4 regions of the Kitasatospora sp. NPDC018058 genome follow, and region 1 is predicted to be linked to each of the others. Evidence: riboswitches for the same ligand, from Rfam matches in the RefSeq annotation. Region 1 holds a riboswitch; each other region holds the start of a gene.
The links. A riboswitch is a leader RNA that binds a small molecule or an ion and turns the genes downstream of it on or off. The one in region 1 is predicted to bind cyclic di-AMP.
Positions count from the first base shown of each region.

Region 2: another riboswitch for cyclic di-AMP. It lies ahead of ACH4E7_RS10195 (LysM peptidoglycan-binding domain-containing protein); the one in region 1 lies ahead of ACH4E7_RS31045 (CAP domain-containing protein).
Region 3: another riboswitch for cyclic di-AMP. It lies ahead of ACH4E7_RS00530 (transglycosylase family protein); the one in region 1 lies ahead of ACH4E7_RS31045 (CAP domain-containing protein).
Region 4: another riboswitch for cyclic di-AMP. It lies ahead of ACH4E7_RS26440 (peptidoglycan DD-metalloendopeptidase family protein); the one in region 1 lies ahead of ACH4E7_RS31045 (CAP domain-containing protein).

Region 1 is NZ_JBIRFA010000027.1:110,947-116,735, forward strand. Features, by position in the region: gene ACH4E7_RS31035 (CocE/NonD family hydrolase) at 1-1,348, opposite strand, end outside; gene ACH4E7_RS31040 (hypothetical protein) at 1,778-2,050, opposite strand; gene ACH4E7_RS31045 (CAP domain-containing protein) at 2,196-3,113, opposite strand; cyclic di-AMP (ydaO/yuaA leader) riboswitch at 3,116-3,284, opposite strand; gene ACH4E7_RS31050 (hypothetical protein) at 3,802-4,728, opposite strand; gene ACH4E7_RS31055 (VOC family protein) at 5,058-5,438, opposite strand.
Region 2 is NZ_JBIRFA010000006.1:35,258-41,046, forward strand. Features, by position in the region: gene ACH4E7_RS10180 (discoidin domain-containing protein) at 1-1,274, shown strand, start outside; partial or broken gene ACH4E7_RS10185 (ABC transporter ATP-binding protein) at 1,470-1,697, opposite strand; gene ACH4E7_RS10190 (hypothetical protein) at 2,181-2,486, shown strand; cyclic di-AMP (ydaO/yuaA leader) riboswitch at 2,801-2,956, shown strand; gene ACH4E7_RS10195 (LysM peptidoglycan-binding domain-containing protein) at 2,964-3,665, shown strand; gene ACH4E7_RS10200 (sarcosine oxidase subunit gamma) at 3,975-4,616, opposite strand; gene ACH4E7_RS10205 (sarcosine oxidase subunit alpha family protein) at 4,606-5,789, opposite strand, start outside.
Region 3 is NZ_JBIRFA010000001.1:112,246-118,034, forward strand. Features, by position in the region: gene ACH4E7_RS00515 (MazG family protein) at 1-443, shown strand, start outside; gene ACH4E7_RS00520 (SDR family NAD(P)-dependent oxidoreductase) at 449-874, opposite strand; gene ACH4E7_RS00525 (cytochrome P450) at 1,154-2,443, shown strand; cyclic di-AMP (ydaO/yuaA leader) riboswitch at 2,654-2,821, shown strand; gene ACH4E7_RS00530 (transglycosylase family protein) at 2,827-3,594, shown strand; gene eno (phosphopyruvate hydratase) at 3,883-5,169, shown strand; gene ACH4E7_RS00540 (septum formation initiator family protein) at 5,371-5,789, shown strand, end outside.
Region 4 is NZ_JBIRFA010000019.1:117,131-122,919, forward strand. Features, by position in the region: gene ACH4E7_RS26430 (DUF2470 domain-containing protein) at 1-113, shown strand, start outside; partial or broken gene ACH4E7_RS26435 (hypothetical protein) at 126-910, opposite strand; gene ACH4E7_RS26440 (peptidoglycan DD-metalloendopeptidase family protein) at 1,366-2,352, opposite strand; cyclic di-AMP (ydaO/yuaA leader) riboswitch at 2,355-2,533, opposite strand; gene ACH4E7_RS26445 (MFS transporter) at 2,846-4,381, shown strand; gene purB (adenylosuccinate lyase) at 4,407-5,789, opposite strand, start outside.

The sequences.
Region 1 (5,789 bases):
GCACCCGGGCGACGCCGCGCAGCGACAGGCCCTGCGGGTAGGGCCTCGACTGCCGGACGACGGCGGCCGAACGGGCCAACAGGGGGACGACCACGGTCGGCGGCTGGTGCACCGCCTGGTCGACCATCCCGGACAGCAGGGCGACGCCGCCGCTCGCACCGGAGGGGATGCCGCCGAGCACGGTGGTCCGCCAGTTCGCGGAGGCCGGGTCGCCGGAGGTGTCGGCAGCGAGGGTCTCGGCGCCGACCGTGAGGTGCTCGGTGCGGGAGCTGACGGACCGCCAGTCGGCGTGGCTCTCGGGCGCGCCGGAGGGCCGGACCTCCAGGTGGACCGGCTGCGGTCGGGTGTCCGGGGCCGGGGCTCCCTTGACGTACTGGTCGAGCCACGAGCGCGCGCTGTTCCAGGTGGCGTTGTCCAGTCCGAGCAGTCCTGTGAATTCCTGGCTCGCGTGGTCGCCCGGGCGCAGTTCGAGGCGCTTGGGCACGGTCAGCCGCTGGTAGAAGTCGGTGACCTGGCTGGGGTTGAAGAAGCTGTCGCCCCAGGCGTTGGCCATCAGCACGGCGGTGCCGTTCGCGTTGATCCGGTCCAGGTAGCGAGCCGGGGAGCGGGTGTCCGCCCAGCCGATGACCTCGGGCAGGTCACGGTCGGCGAAGAGGTCGTCAAGCACCCGTGCGAACTCGGGGCTCTTGCGGCCGGTCGGGGCCTGGATGCCGGCGAGCACGGCCGCGGCCTGCAGATGCCGGGTCTGCCCGCTGTAGAGCGAGTCGGTGAGGTCGGCCCAGCCGCTGAGCGAGGCGACGGCCTTGATCCGCGGATCGAAGGCGGCGCCGAGCAGGGTCAGCCCGCCGCCCAGCGAGAGCCCCACCATGCCGACCCGGTCCGGGTCGGCCGGGGTGTGCGCGAGCGCCCAGTCGATCACCGTGGAGATGTCCGCGACGTCCTTGGGCCCGGCGACATCGACCTTCCCGCCGGAGCCCCAGAAACCCCGCACCGTGTAGGTGACGACGACGTACCCGTCGGCGGCGAGCGCACGGCCCTGGGCGACGTACTCCAGGTCGTTCTGCCCCCAGCTGGCCGGCTGCACCACCAACGGGTAGCGCCCCTGCGGATCGGCTCCCGGCGTCCCGGGGGCCGGGGTGAACACGTCGGCCTTGAGGACGACGCCGTCCTTCATCGGGACGTCGGCCAGGCGGAACGACCCGACACCCACCGCGGCCGCGAGCGGCGAGTCCGCGACGGCGGGCTGTGCGACGGCGGGCTGTGCGACGGCGGCCCCGCCGAGGGCGAGCGTCGCCGCGAGGACGGCACTCGCCGTCCGGCGTCCACGGCTGGGGGTGGGTCGTTCCATCACGCGCTCCATCTGTGCTCGAACCGATCGATTGCCGGAGCGTAGCGATCTGACGGACCCTCAGGGGAGGTGGTGATCAGCCAAATTACCGGCCAGTAACGCCATCGCCTCGATCTGCCACAAGATCATTGATCGGAGAGGTCCCGGCCGGGTTCGGGCGCGGGGTTCGGCACGCTGCTGCCCTGGCATCGGCCCAGAATCGCTGGCCGCCACCGGCACGGCAAGACCATGACCGTCGGCCGGGAGCAGCACGACGTTGATCACGTGGCAGCCCGGTCCTAGGACGGGGCTGCCGCCCGCACCGCGGCCGCCACCAGCAGCCGGACCCTCGCCGAACGCCGAGATCGCCGAGCGCAGGACCCACAGCTCAGCTCGTTCTGAGACATCGGTACGGCCCGCTGTCGTGCCAGGTACCGGCCTCCCGTGCGGTCAGACGAGGCCGGTGAGCTTGTCAGGGTTGACCTGGAAGCGGAGGTTCTGGATGCGACCATCGGCGATGTCGTAGGTGAGCGCGCCGACCGAGCATCCGCCCATGGTGAACAGGATGCCTTCCTCGCCGCTGATGACTGCCGACTCCCGTGCCATGCCCAGTGGTTCGGGCTTGGCAAGGACGCCGGGCATCCAGCGGGCGACCGGGTCGGTGCCGTGCAGCGGGCGGCGGGCCGCGGTGACCTTGCCGCCGCCATCGGACCAGGCGGTCACGTCCGGGGTCAGCGGCTTGGACGGTGTCCGCCGGCCGATCCTCCGGCCGCCTCCGTCCCACGGGCCGGGTGCCCGCGGGACGGAGGCGGCCGACCCGCCCGAAACGGGGTCGGGCCGGCCTCGGCTCACGTCCTTGACGGACGGGTCAGTTGGAGAAGTCCTGGGTGAGCCAGACGGTTCCACTGGCATCCCGGTGGACGGCGATGCCGATGTGGGTGAACTCGCTGCTGAGGATGTTCTTGCGGTGGCCGTCGTTCGGCGGCGTCTCGTTCAGCATGTCCTGGGTCAGGCTCACCGCCATGGCGGCGATGTCCTGGGCCGAGGTGGAGACCCCGTTGCCGTAGCCTATGTTCTCCCCGGCGGCGTTCCACTGGACGCCCGCGGCCGTCTCCCGCGCCCCCAACTCGGCCTCGCCCGGGCACTGGTGGGACATACCACAGCCGTCGGCCATCGTCTGATCGTGGGCCTCGGCGCTGCTGGTCAGCCCCGACGTGATGGTGTAGGCGGGCAGACCCTGGGCGGCCCGCGCCTGGTTGATCAGATTGAGGACCTGCCGCACGGCGTCCGAGCTCGAACCGGTCTGCGCGGCCGGGGTGGTGGGTGTGGCCGCGGGGGCGGGGGCGTGCGTGGCCGGGGCGGACGGGGACGACGGCGCGGACGTGTGGGACGCCGGGGTCGGAGCCGGAGCGGAGGGCCGCGCCGAGTGGGAGCCCTGGGACTCGCCACCGGGGCGCGCGGTCGCGGATTCCGGGGCGGGGGAGGCCGGGGCGGACGGCGACGGCGCGGCCTGCGAGGCTTCGGGCGAGGTCGGAGTGGAGGTCGGAGTGGAGGGCGGGCCGGCTTGGTGGCGGTGCTGGCCATCGGAGTCGCTCTGGTGCCGGTGCTGGTGGTGCTCCTGCCACCCGGCGTGGCTCGCGTGGGTGTAGCCGGGCGCGGCGGAGGCTCCGCTCGCGCTCAGCAGCGGCAGCATAAGGCCGGCGCCGGCGATCCCGGCGGTGGCGGCCAGACGCGGGGTGTGTCTCCGGCGCGCACGGCGATGCCGGCCGGTACCTGAAGTCAGCATGGGGCGTCCCTCTGCGACGCCTGCGAGGTGAGCTGTCGGGTTCGGGCCGTGAGGTAGCCCGGCCGCACGCGGCGGCTTCACCCCTAGCCACACCCGTCTCGCCCGCGAACGGGCCGAGCAGGGCGCGGCGAACTACCTGGTTCCCCCGCTCCTGCCCGGTGCACTGCTCGACGTCCGGCCGACCGGTGGACAGGACTCGGCGTCCCGGCGGCAGGGTCCGCAGGTGCGAACAGCCTGAACGCTAGGCAGATCGACCCGGGAGACACAAGTTCGTATCGTGCATATCACACCGACATCCGGCGAAATCTGATGGAAAGACATATTCGCTGATATACCGCCGCATATATACCCTAATCGGACAGCTTCCCCGGCCGTCGATGCCGGTCGTGACGGCCGCCGCCCCGGAGAGGCGGAGGCGGACGAGGCAGCCGGCTCGCGTCAGTCGACGACCGGCCCGTGCGTGCGGCCGCGCTCGAGTTCGAGGAATCCCGAGGCCGACGACTCCACCGCCCGCACCGACCCGGCCTCCGACACCGGCGACCGCATCACCGTCGTCTACGGGGTGTAGCGCCCGGGGTGCCGGCGGAGCGCGTTGGAGTGTGCACAGACAGCGGCGGCGGGTTGTTTCGCCGCCGCCGCAGAAGACTTCCGGACCGCTGTCTCAGCCGTAGCGGCGGCGGGGTGCGGGTTAGGCCGCGCCTGTCGCGCAACCGGTCTCGAGAGCGATGAGGCGGTTGGCGAGGGTGCGCGCCGGGCCGGTGAGGCCCTTGAGGATCTCCCGGGCGTAGGGGCTCCGGGGGTGGTGGGCGAGGTCCTGGACGGCGCTCCAGAGTTCCGCGATGCCGGCCAGGCTGTGCTGGACGTGGCGGATGGCGTCGTGGCGCTGGGCGAGGTACTGCTCGGCTCTCTGATGGGCGTCGCGCCAGTCGACATCGCCCGCTTCGGCGGTCCGGGCGAAGGCCGGCGTGGTGTCGCCGTCGGCGAGCCGGATGGCGTCGATCTCCTCGACGCGCCGGCGCAGGTGTTCCTCCTCCTGTCGGGCGTCGAGGGCCACGGTGGCGTCGGTGAGGGCGAGGTGGCCGGCGATGACCTGCTCGGCGAGGTCGGGGGCGTCCCGGCGCAGTCGTGCGTGCTGGGCGAGGAGGGCCTTGGCGTCGGCCTTGCGTCTGCGGACGGCGGTGTAGGCGGCGTTGAGGGCGAGGGTGCCGGTGCGGACCTGTTCGGCGAGGTCGGGGGCGTGTTCGAGCACGGTGGTGGCGATGGACAGCCGGGTGACGTTGATGCCGTGGCGGGCGGTGTCGGACGGGAGTGAGCCCGGGGAGAGTGAGCGTGCCATCGCGGCGATCATGGCGTGCTGGCTCGCGGTGGTGTTCGGGTGGTGGCGGTTGGCGGACACGATCAGGCAGACCGGATCGTCGCCCTGATAGGTGGTGAAGCGGGGTTCGACGTCGGCCAATTCGCAGGCGGCGAGTCGCCCGCGGCCGTCCAGGAGGACGCCGTCGGCGTCCAGGATGACGGGCTCGGTCAAGCCGTTGCTCTCGATGTCCTGGGCGAGGTCGAGGAGTTCGTCGGGGCTGAGCATCGGGAACAGGGCGGTAACGGGGTGGACCTTCACGGTGGGGGATCTCCTTGATCAGGATGGGTACTGGGGCAGAAGACGCCACAAAGGGGCATATGGTTCAGCGATTGCGCTCGTCGACCTGGTCAAACATGGCGGCGTTGGTGGCGTACCGGCTGCGGTGCCGGACGTGCGGGTGATACGGCGCCACTTCGGACGGTGCGTCGCTGTGTTGCGGACGAGACGGCCCAAGCCGCCGCGTCGGCGCAGAACCGCCGCCGGCGTCCTCGGATCGCCGAGGCCCCACAGGAAGTTCCGACCTCGTCCACCGGGACGCCGACGGCCCGGACGGAACCCTTCGCCCGAACGGTCGGCGTGCCGACGCGTCAGAAGCCGCCGTACGGAACGGTGATGGCCTCCATGCCGTGCCCGGACGGATCCCGGAAGTAGACGCCGCGGCCACCGTCGTTGTGGTTGATCTCGCTGGGCCGCGCGAACCTCGGGTCGGCCCAGTAGCTGATGCCGCCCTCCTGCAGGCGGGCGAAGAGCTCGTCGAACTCCCGCTCCGAGATCAGGAACGCGTAGTGCTGCGGGGTGAACTGATCGGGCCCGGTGGCGAAGTCCAGTGTGACCCCGTTCGCGAGCACCAGCGGTAGGAACGGGCCCCAGGGCTCGCCGAGTTCGAGACCCAGCAGGCCGGCCAGGAACTCGGCGGACTCCTGGCGGTCACGGGCGAAGACGATGGTGTGGTTCAGCTGTACGGACATGATGGGGATGCCTCCAACACGGCCCCCGGGGCGAAATGCTCTTCCATCCGCCGGCCGGGACGGTCGGGCGCCGGTACCGGTGCCGGGCGAATCGGGCGGGCAATCCCCGCCTCTCGCAGCCTCGGGCCACGGGGCGGGGAGCGGAGGTCAAAGGCTCAGGGCGACGGCGGCGTCGATGCCGCCGAGGAACAGCGCGACGGTGGCCTCCCCCCCCCCCCCCCCGACGGAAGGGGTGGTCCAGGGCGAGGTGACCGGGGCCGGTGGCGGCGGTCTTCATCGCAGGAACCCCCTTTCGGGCATGGGCGTCGACCCGTTGCGTGGACCCGCTCCCTCCACGCTACGACTCACGTT
Region 2 (5,789 bases), on a different contig from region 1:
CCGACATCGACCGCGGTCTGGACGAGCTGTACGGGCTGGGCGTGCGCAGCATGTTCCTCTGCCACAAGTTCGACAACGCGCTCTGCGGGGTGCGCTTCGACGAGGGCGCGCTCGGGACGGCGATCAACGTCGGTCAGTTCCTCTCGACCGGCACCTTCTGGAAGACCGAGAAGTGCGCCGGGCCGCAGCACGACAACCCGATCGGTCTCGCCCCGGCGCCCGAGGCGCAGAAGCAGCTCCCGACGGGGGTGGCGGTGCCGGCCTACGCCGGCGACGCGCAGTGCAACAGCCGCGGCTTGACCGAGCTCGGCGAGTACGCGGTGCACGGGCTGATGAAACGCAAGATGATGCTCGAGGTCGACCACATGAGCGTCAAGGCGGCCGCGCGCTCGTTCGACATCCTGGAGTCCGAGTCCTACCCGGGCGTGATCTCCTCCCACAGCTGGATGGACCTCGACTGGATCGAGCGGGTCTACAAGCTCGGCGGATTCGTCGCCCAGTACATGAACGGCGCCGAGGCGTTCAGCGCTGAGGCCAAGCGCACCGACGCGCTGCGCGACAAGTACCACGTGGGCTACGGCTACGGCACCGACATGAACGGCGTCGGCGGCTGGCCCGGCCCGCGCGGGGCGAACACCCCTAACCCGGTGCACTACCCGTTCCGCAGCCAGGACGGCGGATCCCTCATCGACCGCCAGACCACCGGGGCGCGCACCTGGGACATCAACACGGACGGCGCCGCGCACTACGGTCTGGTGCCGGACTGGCTGGAGGACATCCGGCAGGCCGGCGGCCAGGACGTGGTGGACGATCTCTTCCGCGGCGCCGAGTCCTACCTCACCACCTGGGGAGCCTCGGAGCAGCACCGGGCCTCGGTCAACCTGGCCGCGGGCCGCCCGGCCACGGCCAGCACCACCGAGTGGTGGAACCCGTTCGTCAGCTACGCGCCCGGCCGGGCGGTGGACGGAGACCCGGGTACTCGCTGGGCCAGCGAGTGGAGCGACGACCAGTGGCTCCAGGTCGACCTCGGGTCCACCACCCTGGTCGGGCGCGTCACGCTGGACTGGGAACGCGCCTACGGGCGGGCGTACCGGATCGAGGTCTCCACCGACGGGAGCAGTTGGCAGTCGGTATGGTCCACCACCACGGGGGACGGCGGCATCGACACCGCACGGTTCGGCGGCGTCCCGGCCCGCTACGTCCGCGTGCACGGGGTGCAGCGCGGCACCCAGTGGGGTTACTCGCTGTACGAGGTCGGCGTCTACAGCAGCTAGGACTCTTCCGGTCGGCCACGCGGGGTCGATCCTCCGGACTCCGCGCCGCACCCGGCGGGGGACAGGCCGTGGTCACCACGACCGGGTGGCACCGGGGCCGCAGGCGGCCCCGGTGCGGAAAGGCCGGGAACAAGGGGGAACGGGGGTGCCTCGACCTTGGGAGCGGGCGTCGGGGACCGGACCGGGCAACGGCACTCAGGCCTGCGTGACCAGCTCCAGGTACGAGTCGTGCCACAGGTCCTCGTCCCCGTCCGGCAGCAGCAGGATGCGGTCGGGCCGGAGCGCCTCGATGGCGCCGGGGTCGTGGGTGACCATCACGATCGCGCCCGGGTAGGTGCCGACCGCCGCCAGGACCTCCGCCCGGGAGACCGGGTCCAGGTTGTTGGTCGGCTCGTCCAGGAGGAGCACGTTGGCGCCGGAGTGGGGTGGGGGCAACACTCTGCCAACCGCGATCGGGTACGTCGACCTCTACCTGCGCAAATCGCGTGTGGTACGTCATGAGGATCCCCGAGAGCCGACCTCCATCGAGCGGCTGGCTCCCGCCTGATGAGTTCATCGCCACCCTCCCTCGGGCGACCGCGTACGCCTCGCTGTACCGGAGACGCTGGCCGAGATGTGTCGGCCGGCCGCCGCGCCGGACGGCGACTGGTCGGCCGGCTACGGCCTGGGCCGGCAGCTCCAGCAGGTGGTCAGCCGGCTGCGGGTCGGCCACGGCGGCTCGATGCCCGGCTTCCTCGCCTCGCTCTTGTTCAGGGAGCAGGACGATGTGGCGGTCGTCATGCTCGTACACCACGGCCAGCCCCAACCTCGGCCAGGTGGCCCGCGACCTGATCGCGATCACCGCCGGGCGCGAGCCGCGGATCCCCGAGCCCGGGCGGCCCTTCACCGACGTCGACCCTGGAGCTGTTGGCGCTGACCGGCCCCTGGTGCTGTGGCACCAGCGCGGTCGCGCTGCACCTGCGAGCCGGCCGTGTGCTGGAGCTCACAGCGCTGGGCGGCGCGGCCCGCACCTCACGGTTCCGGCCCGGGCCGGACGGGACCTGGACCGGGCTGGACGGCTACTGCGCGGGCGAGCCGCTGCGCGTGGTGCACCGGGCCGACAGCACGGTCGACCACCTGGACCAGGCCGGCTTCGTCCACACCCGCACCCCGTACGATCCGGCAGCCGAGGTGCCGGGAGGCGTCGATGCGCAGGGTTGGCAGGCAGGCTGACCTCCGGTCAGGTCGGCGCGCCCCAGGGCGGGCGCGCCGGCCCGAACCCGCGACCCGCACGGCGCGCCATCGGGCGGTGGCCGCCGCGCTGGGCCCGGCGGCCCGTACTGACACGGACTCATAGGGCCGTTGTCGAATCGTTATCAAGCGCTATTGTGGATCATTCGGACAATCCGGCCGGGCCGTGACCCAGCTCACGAGGCCTTGTGCTAATGGCTCCGTGCCGTTTACGGTCCTTCTCGTTCGTCTCCGTACGAAACGAACCCCGCTCTCCGGAACGCCGAATCCTGCCGCCGGATCGGGCGGGCACGTGCATCCATGAAGCACCGCGGCAGGGGCGGGGGACCCACAGGTAAGTCGCCTCATCCGGACTGGTTCCGGCGGGGCTAGGGGTGAAGCCGCGTCTCTGCGCGGCCGGGCAACTCCAGCCCGAACCCGACAGCTCACCTCGCAGGCGTGTGAGAGGAATCGCACTTCATGCTGCCCGTCAACGCTCGCCCCAGCCTGTTCGCTGTCGGTTCCGTCAAGCGCATCGTCGCGGCCGCCGTGGTCGTCGGCGTCGGCGTCGGCATCCCGGTGGTCGCCGCCACCGCCGCGAACGCCGCCCCCGTCAAGCCCGCCCCGGCGCACTCGGCCCCGGCCGCCGCCCCGCAGGCGCCCGCTGTCTACACCGTCCAGAGCGGTGACTCCCTCACCAAGATCGCCACCACGCACAACGTGCAGGGCGGCTGGCAGAGGCTCTACGAGCTCAACAAGTCCGTGCTGACCAAAGGCCCGGGCAAGATCTACCCGGGCCAGCACCTGACCCTGGGCGGGGCCGCCCCGGCTCCGGCCAAGCCGGCCGCCGCCAGCCCGTTGGCCGCCACCCCGGCCGCCCCGGTCGCCAACACCCCGGCCGCGCTGCAGGCGCTTGCGGCCTCGATCGTCCCGGCGAACCAGCTGGCCTCGTTCGACCAGATCATCAGCCACGAGAGCGGCTGGAACATCCACGCCACCAACCCGAGCTCGGGTGCCTACGGCCTGCCGCAGGCGCTGCCCGGCAACAAGATGGCCTCGGCCGGTTCCGACTGGCAGAACAACCCCGCCACCCAGCTCAAGTGGGCCCTGCAGTACATGAACACCGTCTACGGCAGCCCGAACGCCGCCTGGGCGTTCTGGCAGGTGCACAGCGCGTACTGATCGGACCTCTCCCGATCAGTACGGCCTGATCGGGCCTGATCGGCCTGTTCGAACCGATGGGTCCGAGCGAGTACCGCCTGTCGGCCGGATGTCCGGCGGCTGACGGGTGCCAAGCGGCCACCTGACCGGCCCGGTTCACGTAGCGATGCGTGAGCCGGGCCGTCGGCGTGCCCGGGGTCCGGACGGGACCGCGGTGCGGGCAGTCCGCCGCGGCGTAGCGCACCGGCTACTCGGCGTACACGGCGAGGTCCTCGTCCCACCTCGAACACCGTTGGAACGGCCGTTGTGATCTCAGTGAATCCCGCACCGTCAGGGGAGGGCGGGGAGTGGCGAGTGTCGGTACTCCTCCATCGCGTCGAGCAACCAGTCCGCGAGGTACTGGGCGAACGACCCGCGGACCAGGAGCCGGTACGACGGCGCCTCGTCGAGCTGGTGGAGCACCACGTTGACCTTGGACACCGTCGTCTGGGCGCAGCGGCCCGGCGCGAAGGCGCGCGGGTGCAGATCGAGTGAGCAGCCCTTCTCCAGCACCTGGCGTGCGGCCGGGCCGGTCAGTTCGAGCGTCGTGCGGTTGGCGGAGACGTCCACGACCGATCCGGGCTCGTCTGCCAGCGCCGCGCGCAGAACCCGCTCGGTGGTCGGCCCCGAGCCGTCGGGGCCGACGACGAGCCACTCGTCCGGGCCCAGCCACAGCACCTGGAGGTCGCCTGCTCGGACGGCGGTGTCGGCCTGGGCCGGCAGAGCCGCGCCGAGCGCCTTGCCGACCCGCGCCGCGGCCGCGCCGGCCGGGTCGAGCCGGAGGTTGAGCTGGGCATGGAACGGGACCTCGCGCAGCCGGACACCTCGTTCGCTGGTGACAGCAGGGCCGAGATGGGGGTACCCACGGCCGGAGGCTGGGGGAGTGTCGGTGAGATGTCCGAGCGGACTCTGCCGCAGCCGGTCAACCGTCACGGCGGGCTCCCTTCGGGTCGTAGAGGACGGGGTCGGCGACGGTCGCGGCGACCGTGCGGCCGTCTGCGAGCGGTGCGAGGACGGTCTCGCCGATCCTGTCCCGGCCGCCTCGGACGAGGGCGAGAGCGAAGGTCCGGCCGAGCGCGGCGCTGCGGTAGCTGGAGGTCACGTGGCCGAGCGAGGGCACCGGGCCGGCCGTGGTGTCGACGCCCTCGGCCACCAGCTGGGAGCCCTCCGGCAGCAACTCGGCGCGGTCGACCGGCAGCAGCGCGACCAGGTGCTTCCGGTCGGCCCGCGCGGTGTCCGCCCGCCGGAAGGACCGCTTGCCGACGAAGTGCTTGTGGCGGGAGACGATCCACTCCATGCCGAGGTCCTGCGGGGTGACCGTGCCGTCCGTGTCCTGGCCGACGATGGGGTATCCCTTCTCCGCGCGTAGCACGTGCATGGTCTCGGTGCCGTAGGGGGTGATTCCGGCCGGGCCGCCCGCCGCGATCACGGCCTCCCACGCGGCGAGGCCGAACCAGCTCGCGACGTTGATCTCGTACGCCAGCTCGCCGGAGAAGGAGATGCGGCAGATCCGGGCCGGGATGCCGTTGGCCAGTCCGGCCTGACTGACCGTCATGAACGGGAATGCCTCGTTGGAGACGTCCAGATCGGGCGCGAGGGCGGTAAGGACCTCACGGGACCGGGGGCCGACGACGGCGACGGTGGACCACTGCTCGGTCACCGAGGTGCAGCGCACGCGCAGCTCGGGCCACTCGGTCTGCAGCCACTCCTCGAGCCAGTCGAACACGGCCGCCGCGTTGCCCGTGGTCGTCGTCAGGTAGTAGTGGTCGTCGGAGAGCCGCACGGTGACACCGTCGTCGAAGACCATGCCGTCGGGACGGCACATGATGCCGTAACGGGCCGATCCCACGGCCAGTTTGGCGAAGCCGTTGGTATAGATGCGGTCCAGGAACGCCCCGGCGTCGGGGCCGACGATGTCGATCTTTCCGAGGGTGGAGGCGTCCATGACCGCGACGCCTTCGCGGGCCGCTCGGCACTCCCGCAGCACGGCGGCGTCCATGTCCTCATCCGACTCCGGGTAGTACCGGGGGCGCTTCCACTGGCCGACGTTCTCGAAGACCGCGCCGTGCCGGACGTGCCAGGGGTGGATCGGCGTGGTGCGCACCG
Region 3 (5,789 bases), on a different contig from region 1:
TCGCCGAGGAGCACCCGACCGGGCCGTTCACGATCGACGACGTCGCCGGGGACATCGTGGAGAAGTTGGTGTACCGGCACCCGCACGTGTTCGGGGACGTCGAGGCCGCGGGCGCCGCCGAGGTGGAGGCGAACTGGGAGCAGCTGAAGGCGGCCGAGAAGGCGGACCGGGAGTCGGTGCTGGACGGCGTGCCGGCCGGGCTGCCGGCACTGGCGTACGCGGCGAAGCTGGTGTCCCGGGTGCGCCGGGCGGGGTTCGCGGGTGTGCCGGACGCGCCGTACGAGCTGCCGGCGGAGCTGACCGCGGAGTCGGCGGGCCGGCTGCTGCTGGCGGTGGTGCAGCGGGCGCACGACGCCGGGGTGGATGTGGACGCGGCGTTGCGCTCGGCCGCGCGCGGTTACCGTGGCGCGGTGCGCGCGGCCGAGGGGCTCAAGCCGGAGTAGTCGGCTCAGGCCGCCGTGGCGGTGTGCTCGGCCGGGCGCCGCTGCGGCGGGACGAGTTCGCCGATGGCCTCGCCGATGAGGGCGACGAGTTCGGCGAGGCGCTCCAGGTCGAGGTGGTCGGGCAGGTCGGCGAGGGAGACGATCCGCTCGCCGTTCGGGCCGGCGACGCAGAAGAGGTCGATCGGCCCGAGGTGCTTCTCGGCGGTGTCGACCAGGGCGGCGACGTCGCTGGGGCGGCGGATGTCCGCGGAGACGCCGACGACGGGGCAGCCGGGCCGGTCGAGTTCGGCGGCGAGGTCCTCGGCGATGCCGACGTGGGTGTCGGCGATCAGCATCCCGGCGGCGCCGGCCGCGGTGAACCGGCGGGCGAGGTCGGCTCCCGAACCGCCGTCGAGTACCGCGATGACGACGACTGCCCCGCTGACCGGCATGGTCTGCTCCTCCCTGTGGGCGACACCGCACCGGCGCCCACGCGTACTGCGGAGGATCGTAGGCACGTCCTGACCCTCCGCAACAGGGATTACCCCGCAGGTGACCAGACTCACGCCTGCCACCCGGCCAAGAGCTGTCCAAGAGCTGTCCACGGTCCGTCCACGGGCCGTCCACGGAGCGTTGGCGGCGTGATCGCCCGCCGTCGGCGGACCGCTCGCGCGCCGCTCGCGGACGGGCGGCGGGCAGGGCGCGCCGGGCCCAGCGGTTACGGTCGACCCATGCCTGCTCAGCCCGACGCCGCCCAGCCCGCCCCGCAGCTCTTCACCTGGGAGTTCGCCGCCGATCCGTACCCCGCCTACGCGTGGCTGCGCGAGCACGCCCCGGTGCACCGCACCAAGCTGCCGAGCGGGGTGGAGGCGTGGCTGGTGACGCGCTACGCGGACGCCCGGCAGGCGCTCGCGGACAGCCGGCTGTCGAAGAACCCGGCGCACCACAGCGGGCAGGCGCACCGCACCGGCCGGGTGGGCATCCCGGGGGAGCGGCAGGCGGATCTGATGACCCACCTGCTGAACATCGACCCGCCGGACCACACCCGGCTGCGCCGTCTGGTGTCGAAGGCGTTCACCCCGCGCCGGGTGGCCGAGTTCGAGCCGCGGGTGCAGCAGCTCACCGACCGGCTGATCGACGGCTTCGCGCAGCGCGGTTCGGCGGACCTGATCCACGAGTTCGCCTTCCCGCTCCCCATCTACGCGATCTGCGACATGCTGGGCGTGCCGGCCGAGGACCAGGACGATCTGCGGGACTGGGCGGGCATGATGATCCGCCACCACGGTGGGCAACGCGGCGGCGTGGGCCGGGCGGTCAAGCGCATCCGCGCCTACCTGGTGGACCTCATCCACCGCAAGCGGGCCGACCTCGGTGACGACCTGATCTCCGGCCTGATCCGGGCCAGCGACCACGGCGAGCACCTGACGGAGAACGAGGCCGCCGCCATGTGCTTCGTGTTGATCTTCGCGGGGTTCGAAACCACCATCAACCTGATCGGCAACGGGATGTACGCGCTGTTGCGCGATCCGGGGCAGCGGGCGCTGCTGCAGGAGTCGGTGGTGCGCGGGGAGACCGCGCTGCTGGAGACCGGGATCGAGGAACTCCTGCGCTACGACGGGCCGGTGGAGCTGGCGACCTGGCGGTTCGCGACCCGGCCGCTGACCATCGGCGGGGTGGACATCCCGGTCGGCGATCCGGTGCTGGTGGTGCTGGCGGCGGCGGACCGCGACCCGGCCCGGTTCGCGGACGAGAACACCCTCGACCTGGCCCGGGCCGACAACCCCCACCTGGGGTTCGGGCACGGCATCCACTACTGCATCGGTGCCCCGCTGGCCCGGCTGGAAGGGCGTGCCGCGCTGGCCACGCTGCTTTCCCGACTGCCCGATCTCCGACTGGCTGAAACCCCGGAGAATCTGCGCTGGCGCGGCGGCCTGATCATGCGTGGATTGCGCGAACTTCCGGTCGAATTCAGTCCCGAGATCCGGTCGCCGCACGCCGTTCCTGAGGCTCCGACACACTGACTTGACGTCGCTGGTGCACCCTTGATCCCGGTATGAACAGCCATCAATCCGGACATAGGGGAGCCGTTGGTAGGCGATTGATCACGTGCCGTAATTTTGGTGTGATGTCGACGATATGAGCTTGTGATTGATCTGAGGATCTGTCTAGTCTCCCTGGAGTTCGCAGCTGCGGACCTCGTGCGCGGAACGCCGAATCCTGCCCGCCGCGCCACGGGAAGCCGACCAGAACCCTGGGCAGGGGCGGGGGAACCACGTTTGTTGCCGTCCTCCACGGCTTGGGGTGAAGCCGCCCGAGCGGAACCGTTTCCGCATGCGGCGGCCGGGCCACCTCCCGGTCCGAACCCGACAGCTCACCTCGCAGGCGTGCGGAGAGGGACCTCTTCATGCTGCTCGTTGGAACCGGCCGTCACCGTCGTCGCACCCAGACCGAGAAGGCCATCGCCGTCGCCGGTGTGGCCGGCGTCGGACTCGCGATGCCGCTCCTCGCCGCCACCGGCGCCTCCGCCGCCCCGGCCTCCGCCTGGGACTCCGTCGCCCAGTGCGAGAGCGGCGGCGACTGGAGCATCAACACCGGCAACGGCTTCTACGGCGGCCTGCAGTTCACCTCCAGCACCTGGAAGGCGTTCGGCGGCACCGCCTACGCGTCGCAGGCCAACCAGGCCAGCAAGGCCCAGCAGATCTCGGTCGCCGAGAAGGTGCTGGCCTCCCAGGGCCCGGGCGCCTGGCCGGTCTGCTCCCAGAAGGCGGGCCTGAGCAAGGGCGGCGCCCCGGCCGTGGTCGACACCTCCTCGGACGCCAAGCCGCAGGCCGCCCCGCAGCAGCAGACGCCCAAGCAGCAGGCCCCGAAGCAGCAGGCCCCCAAGGCGGAGCAGTACGCCCCGAAGCACGCCGCTCCCAGGCAGGCCGAGAAGCCTGTCGATCAGTCGGCCCAGCAGTACGCCCCCAAGCACGCCGCCCCGCGCGCCGCCCAGCCGGCCCAGGCCGCCCCGGCCGGCCACGACTACACCGTCCACTCCGGTGACACCCTGTCGAGCATCGCCGCCGCCCAGGGCGTGTCCGGCGGCTGGCAGGCGCTGTACGGCGGCAACCGCGGCACGGTCGGCGGCGACCCGAACCTGATCATGCCCGGCCAGGTCCTGCACCTCGGCTGAGCCGGTCCACGGGCCCCCGGCTGACGCCCCGAAGGACCTCGAGCAACACCCCGGGAACGAAGGGGGCCGCGCCCGGCCCCCTTCGCCCGCATTCGTCCGCGGCAAAGGGACAAGCTGGGACAAGCAGGTGAACTACCGGTGGGTAGTGGGGCCACACGCTGAGACGAAGCCGAGGTCAACGTGGCCCCGGGAGCCCGGGCGGTTAGGCTCTGGTCGTAACGACTCCGCAATCGTCCCGCCGACAGCCACCACCGTCGGCCGGACCCTGCTTCCGCAAGGAGATGCCTCGTGCCGTCCATCGATGTCGTCGTAGCCCGTGAGATCCTCGACTCGCGCGGCAACCCCACGGTCGAGGTCGAGGTCGGCCTCGACGACGGCAGCACCGGTCGTGCCGCTGTCCCGTCGGGTGCCTCGACCGGCGCCTTCGAGGCGCTGGAGCTGCGCGACGGTGACAAGAACCGCTACTTCGGCAAGGGCGTCGAGAAGGCCGTCCTGGCCGTCATCGAGCAGATCGGCCCGGAGCTGGTCGGCTACGACGCCACCGAGCAGCGCCTGATCGACCAGGCCATGCTCGACCTGGACGCCACCCCGGACAAGTCCTCGCTCGGCGCCAACGCCATCCTGGGCGTCTCGCTGGCCGTCGCGCACGCCGCCTCCGAGGCCAGCGACCTGCCGCTGTTCCGCTACCTGGGCGGCCCGAACGCGCACGTCCTGCCGGTCCCGATGATGAACATCCTCAACGGCGGCTCGCACGCGGACTCCAACGTCGACATCCAGGAGTTCATGATCGCCCCGATCGGCGCGGAGTCCTTCTCCGAGGCCGTCCGCTGGGGCGTCGAGGTCTACCACACCCTCAAGGGCGTGCTGAAGGAGCGCGGCCTGTCGACCGGCCTCGGCGACGAGGGCGGCTTCGCCCCGAACCTGGACAGCAACCGCGAGGCCCTCGACCTCATCATGGAGGCGATCCAGAAGGCCGGTTACGTCCCCGGCCGTGACATCGCCCTGGCCCTGGACGTCGCCTCCTCCGAGTTCTTCAAGGACGGCGCCTACCAGTTCGAGGGCAAGGCCCTCTCGGCCGCCGAGCTCATCGAGTACTACGCCGAGCTGGTCGCCGCCTACCCGCTGGTCTCCATCGAGGACCCGCTGGACGAGTCGGACTGGGACGGCTGGAAGGCCATGACCGTCAAGCTGGGCGACAAGGTCCAGCTGGTCGGCGACGACCTGTTCGTCACCAACCCGGCCCGCCTGGCCAAGGGCATCGAGACCGGCACCGCCAACGCGCTGCTGGTGAAGGTGAACCAGATCGGCTCGCTGACCGAGACCCTGGACGCCGTCGAGCTGGCCCAGCGCAACGGCTACCGCTGCATGATGTCGCACCGCTCCGGCGAGACCGAGGACGTCACCATCGCCGACCTGGCCGTCGCCACCAACTGCGGCCAGATCAAGACCGGTGCCCCGGCCCGCTCCGAGCGCGTCGCCAAGTACAACCAGCTGCTGCGCATCGAGGAGATCCTCGACGACGCCGCCGAGTACGCCGGCCGCGGCGCCTTCCCGCGCTTCCGCTCCGCGGAGTGATGAGCGCAGTCGCTCCGCGGACCGGCGAGTACGGCGAGTACGAGGGCTGACCCCTTCGGTACGAAGGCCGACCGCTCCCGCACCGCGGCCGAAAACCGGAGGGCCGGAAGTCCCCGGTAGCGCAAGCCTGACCGGTGCCCCGCCGCACACCCCGTAGGGTGGACGGCGGGGCACCGTCGCGACCAGGAGGGGATACGGGAGATGGCTGGCTGGAGGATCCCGGGCTTGGCGGCCCGGCCTCGGTTCACGAGCCGGGCGACCGTCCTCGTCCTGGTGCTCTGCTCGCTGGTGGCGATCCTCGCCTACCCGACGCGGCAGTTCGTCTCCCAGCGCGCCGAGATCTCCGCCCAGCGGGCGAAGGCCGACCACTCGCGCCAGCAGGTCGAGCAACTGCGCCGGGAGAAGGCCCGCTGGCAGGACCCGGAGTACGTCAAGGCGCAGGCCCGCTCCCGGCTGCACTACGCGGTGCCGGGGGAGACCCCGTACATCGCGGTGGACCCGGCCGGACCGACCGCCCAGCCCTCCGCGCCCGCCGCACCGGCCTCCTCCGGCAGTTCGGCCAAGGCCGCCAAGCCCTGGTACACCAGCATCTGGGACTCGGTGGACGCCGCCGACACCGT
Region 4 (5,789 bases), on a different contig from region 1:
GCGACGTCCGCCTGGTCTTCCCCGAACCCGCCGCCGACACCGAGGACTTCGGCCACCGGATGCACGAGCTGCTGGCCGCCGCCGAACTCGGCCTGCCGGTCCACCGGGGCTGACCGGCCTCCGGCTCAGCGCTCCACGGCCTCCTCCAGCACGATCCGCCCCATCCGCGCGTACCGCTCCGGCCGCCAGCGCCGCATCGCCAGCGCCAGCCCGATCCAGCCCAGGAACACCCCGATCACCAGGTACGGGATCAGCCGGAACAGCAGGGTGCCCGAAGCCGCCCCGGCCGCCGCGTCCTCGTTGACCACCAGCAGCGCCACCACCCCGGCCATCGCCACCCCGCCCACCAACGGCGCGACCAGCGTCCGGCACCAGTGCGCGGTCTCGGGGTGTCTGCCCCGCACATGGAAGTATCCGACCACCGCGAAGGAGCAGAGCGTCTGCACGACGAGGATCGCCATCGTCCCCAACAGCGCCAACAGCGTGTACAGATGAACGTACGGGTCCATCCCCGCCGCCAGGAACGCCAGCACCAGCCCGGCCGCGATCACCGACTGCACCACCGAGGCGACGTACGGCGAGCCGTGCCGCGGGTGGGTGCGGCCGAGCGCCGGGTGCAGGAAGCCCTCCCGCCCGATCGCGTCGAGGCCTCGAAGACGATGTACGCCATGACCGCGAGCAGCCCGGAGGCCATCCCGGCGACCCTGCCCAGCCCGTGCGAGACGTACCCGTAGAACGCCCCGGCCGCCGTGATGTGCCGGGCCATCGCCACGTACCCGACCGAGAACACCGTGAGCACCACGGTCGCCACGATGTACGCGGCGGGCGCGCCGACCCCGTTGCCCTGCCCGATCACGATCGGCAGGTTCCCGGTCATCGCGGTGATCGGTGCGGCGGTGGCGATCGCCATGAACACCACGCCCGTCAGGCCCACCGAGCCCGCCTTCAGCCGGTCGACCCGGCCCGCTCCCCGACCGCATCCCCGCTCCCGACCGCCATCCGGCCTCCTCGTCCGCCCACACCCGTCCGCCCACACCCGTCCGCCCGCCGGAGAAGGGCTGGGCGGTGACTGCCCGACAGCATCGCGCGACCGGGGCCGCACCCGAAAGACGACGAATCTCGCCAAAGGCAGCAGGAGTTGACGCCAGGTTCGACCGCTCGAACACGCCCGGAGCCGGAAACGGCAGCGGCCGGCCCGGCTTCGCGAGGAATCCTCGCGAAGCCGGGCCGGCCTTGGGCGTGTCCCGCGCCCATGTCCACTGATGCGGCGATCACCCGGTCGAGCGGTCACCCGACATGACCATCCCGGGCGGTCGATTCGCCCCGCAACAGCGGTGGTTCCTGAAACCCGCGGTCAGCGCAGGGTCAGAGCGCGACGCCGTGCGCCCGCAGGTAGGCGACCGGGTTGATGTCCGAGCCGTACTCCGGACCGGTACGGATCTCGAAGTGCAGGTGCGGGCCGGTCACGTTGCCGGTGGCGCCGGAGAGGCCGAGCCGCTGGCCGACGGTGACGGTCTGACCGACCTTCACGCCGATCACCGACAGGTGCGCGTACTGCGCGTACTTGCCGTCGGCGAGCTTGATCTCGACCTCGTTGCCGTAGGCGCCGCCGTTGCCGGCCTTCACCACGACACCGTTGGCGACCGCGCGCAGCGGGGTGCCGGTGGAGGCGACGAAGTCCTGGCCGGTGTGGTGGCCGGAGGCCCACATCGAGCCGGCCACGCCGTACGCCTCGCCCAGCACCGGGTTGGCCAGCGGGGCGACGTAGCCGGAGGTGGCGGCGACCGGGGCGGCCGGCTTGGCCGGGGCGACCGGGGCCGGGGCGGCCGGCTTGGCCGGGGCGGCGCTCTGCACCTGGGTCTGGAGCTGGGCGCCCGGCTTGGCGGCCTCGGTCTTGACCTGCAGCTGGGTGTCCGCGGCCGCGGCGGCGCTCTGGGTGACCGGGGCGGCCGGCTTGGCCGGGGCGGCCGGAGCTGCCGGCTTGGCGGCGTCCGCCGCGAGCGAGAGCTGCTGGCCCGGGAAGATCAGGTCCGGGTTGGCGCCGACCACCGAGCGGTTCCGCTCGTACAGCGCGTGCCAGCCGCCCTCGACCTGCTTGGCGTCGGCGATCGTGGTCAGGGTGTCGCCGCTGACGACCCGGTAGCTATCGAACGCGGCGGCCGGAACGGCCGGCTTGGCCTCCGCGGCGGCGGTGTGCTGCGCGACCGAGGCGGCCGGCGCACCCGGGGCGGTGTGCGCCTGGGCGCCCATCGCGGTCACGAGCGGCAGGGCGAAGGAGGCACCGGTGACGGCGATGCCGATGCCGAAGCGGGCGGCGCGGGGCAGGGCGATACGACGGGCCTGAGCAGGCATGGATTTCCTCTCCGACGCCTGCGAGGTGAGCTGTCGGGTTCGGGCTGGAGTTGCCCGGCCGCATGCGCGGCTTCACCCCAAGCCGGTCCTGGACGTTCGCGCTGAGAAGCGCGAACTCCGGACCGGCGACTTACCTGTGGGTCCCCCGCTCCTGCCGTACAGAGCTCAGTTCGAACCATCGGGCAGCGGCAGGACTCGGCGTTCCACCCGGTGGATCCACCCGGGCTGGCCGGGCGGTCGCTGAACTAAAACCCATCCGTTCGGGTGAAGCAATGTCGATCTCTTGAACCGGCGACATCCCCCCGGAGGGTGGTGACCCTCCGCATGACCCGCCGCACGGTGCGTACACAATCCATTCACCGAGCGCCACTGATCCACGACCCTGTGCCGATCTCCACGCCCCAGCGCGACCGTGCGCTCACGCACCGCTCGCCACGGACGCGCCACGCGGTGACCCTTGTCACGTACGCCCCGCCGGGAGCAGGATCGGGCCGTGGCCACCTCAACAGCCGGCACCTTGCGCCTGGGCACCGCGCAGGGTCGCTGGGTACTCCTGGCAACCGTGCTCGGCTCCAGCATGGCGATGCTCGACGGCACCGTGGTGAACGTCGCCCTGCCCCGGATCGGCGCCGACCTCGGCGCCTCCCTGGCGTCCCTGCAATGGACGCTGAACGCCTATCTGCTCACCCTGGCGGGCCTGATCCTGCTCGGTGGCGCGCTCGGCGACCGGTACGGAAGGCGCCGGGTCTTCCTGATCGGCGTGGTCTGGTTCGCCGCCGCCTCCGCGGCCTGCGCCGCCGCCCCGAACATCGAAGTGCTGATCGTGGCCCGCGCCGTCCAGGGCATCGGCGGGGCACTGCTCACCCCCGGCTCGCTCGCCATGCTCCAGGCGGTCTTCCATCCTGACGACCGCTCGGCGGCGGTGGGCCTGTGGTCCGGCCTCGGCGGGGTCTCCGCCGCCGTCGGCCCGTTCCTCGGCGGCTGGCTGGTGGACGGCCCCGGCTGGCGCTGGATCTTCCTGCTGAACCTGCCGCTGGCCGCCGCCGTGGTCGCCGTGACCTCCCGGTACGTCCCGGAGAGCCGCGACGAGTCCGCCTCCGGCCGCTTCGACGTGCCCGGCGCACTGCTCGCCGCGCTCACCCTCGGCGCGATCACCTACGCGCTCACCGCCGCCGGGGAGGGTCTGTCCCCCGCCGTCTGGCTCACCGGCGCGATCGGCCTGCTGCTCGGCGCCGCCTTCGTCGCCGTCGAGCGCCGCACGCCCGAACCGATGCTGCCGCTCGGGCTGTTCTCCTCCCGGCTGTTCACCGCCGTGAACCTGGTCACCCTCTGCGTCTACGCGGCCTTCAGCGGGGTGTTCTTCCTGCTGGTGGTGCAGCTGCAGATCGTCTCCGGCTTCTCCCCGCTGGCCTCGGGCTTCGCCCTGGTGCCGATCACCGTGCTGATGCTGACGTTCTCGGCGCGCGCCGGGCGCCTCGGCAAGCGGATCGGCCCCCGTATCCCGCTCACGGTCGGCCCGCTGCTGTGCGCCACCGGGGTGCTGCTGATGCTGCGCATCGGCCCCGGCTCCTCCTACGGGGCGGACGTGCTGCCCGCCGTCGCCGTGATGGGCAGCGGGATGACCCTGCTGGTCGCGCCGCTGACCGCGACGGTTCTGGCCGCCGTCGAGGTACGGCACGCGGGCATCGCCAGCGGCGTCAACAACGCCGCCGCCCGCGCGGCCGGCCTGCTCGCGGTGGCCGCCCTCCCGGCGCTGGCCGGGCTGAGCGGCGACGCCTACCGGGTGCCGTCCTCGGTGGACTCCGCCTTCCACACCGCGATGCTGATCTGCGCGGGTCTGCTGGCCGCCGGCGGGCTGATCGCCTTCGCCACCGTCCGGGGCAATGTGCTCGCCCCCGAGGAGCACCCGGTGGCCGAGCCGAACTGCGACTGGCCCTGCGCCACCACCACCCCGCCGCTCGACCCCGGACACGCCCGGACGCACGAGGGCCCCGCCACCGGAACGGCGGCAGGGCCCTCGGAGAGTTGACCGATCGTCAGGGAATGCCGCTCTCCTAGAGGATGTCGGCCGGCGCGTACTTGGCCGCCTCCGGGTAGGCCGCCGCGACGGTCTCCACCTGGCGGACCACCTCGGCGACCTGCGCCCCGGCCGCACCGGTGAACGACAGCCTGTCGGCCAGCAGCGCGTCCAGCGCGGCCCGGTCCAGCGGGATCCGCTCGTCGGCGGCCAGCCGGTCCAGCAGCTCGTTCTCGCGGGCGCCCGCGCGCATCGCCAGCGCGGAGGCGACGGCGTGCTCCTTGATGACCTCGTGCCCGGTCTCCCGGCCGACGCCCGCGCGCACCGCGCCCATCAGCACCTTGGTGGTGGCCAGGAACGGCAGGTAGCGGTCCAGCTCGGCCTCGATCACGGCCGGGAAGGCGCCGAACTCGTCCAGGACGGTCAGGAAGGTCTCCAGCAGGCCGTCGAAGGCGAAGAAGGCGTCCGGCAGCGCGACCCGGCGCACCACCGAGCAGGAGACGTCGCCCTCGTTCCACTGGTCGCCGGCCAGCTCACCGGTCATCGAGGCGTAGCCGCGCAGGATCACGGCCAGGCCGTTGACGCGCTCGCAGGAGCGGGTGTTCATCTTGTGCGGCATCGCGGAGGAGCCGACCTGGCCCTCCTTGAAGCCCTCCGTCACCAGCTCGTGACCGGCCATCAGGCGGATGGTCTTGGCCAGGCTGGACGGCGCGGCGGCCAGCTGGACGAGGGCGGTGAGCACCTCGAAGTCCAGCGAGCGCGGGTAGACCTGGCCGACGCTGGTCAGCACGTTGTCGAAGCCGAGGTGGCCGGCGACCCGGCGCTCCAGCTCGGCCAGCTTCTGGGTGTCGCCACCGAGCAGGTCCAGCATGTCCTGGGCGGTGCCGACCGGGCCCTTGATCCCGCGCAGCGGGTAGCGGGCGATCAGCTCCTCCAGACGGCGGAAGGCGACCAGCAGCTCGTCGGCGATCGACGCGAAGCGCTTGCCCAGCGTGGTGGCCTGCGCGGCCACGTTGTGCGAGCGGCCGGCCATGACCAGCTCGGAGTGCTGGGCGGCGAGCCGGGCCAGGCGCACCAGGACGGCCACCGTGCGGTCGCGCACGTGCTCCAGGGACTGGCGGATCTGCAGCTGCTCGACGTTCTCGGTCAGATCCCGGGAGGTCATGCCCTTGTGGATCTGCTCGTGGCCGGCGAGGTCGCTGAACTCCTCGATCCGGGCCTTCACATCGTGGCGGGTGATCCGCTCACGGGCGGCGATCGAGCCGAGGTCGACCTGGTCGATCACCCGCTCGTAGTCGGCGACGGCGTTGGCCGGCACCTCGACACCGAGGTCCTGCTGGGCCTTCAGGACGGCGAGCCACAGGTGGCGCTCAAGGACCACCTTGTGCTCGGGGGACCACAGCTGGGCCAGGGTCGCCGA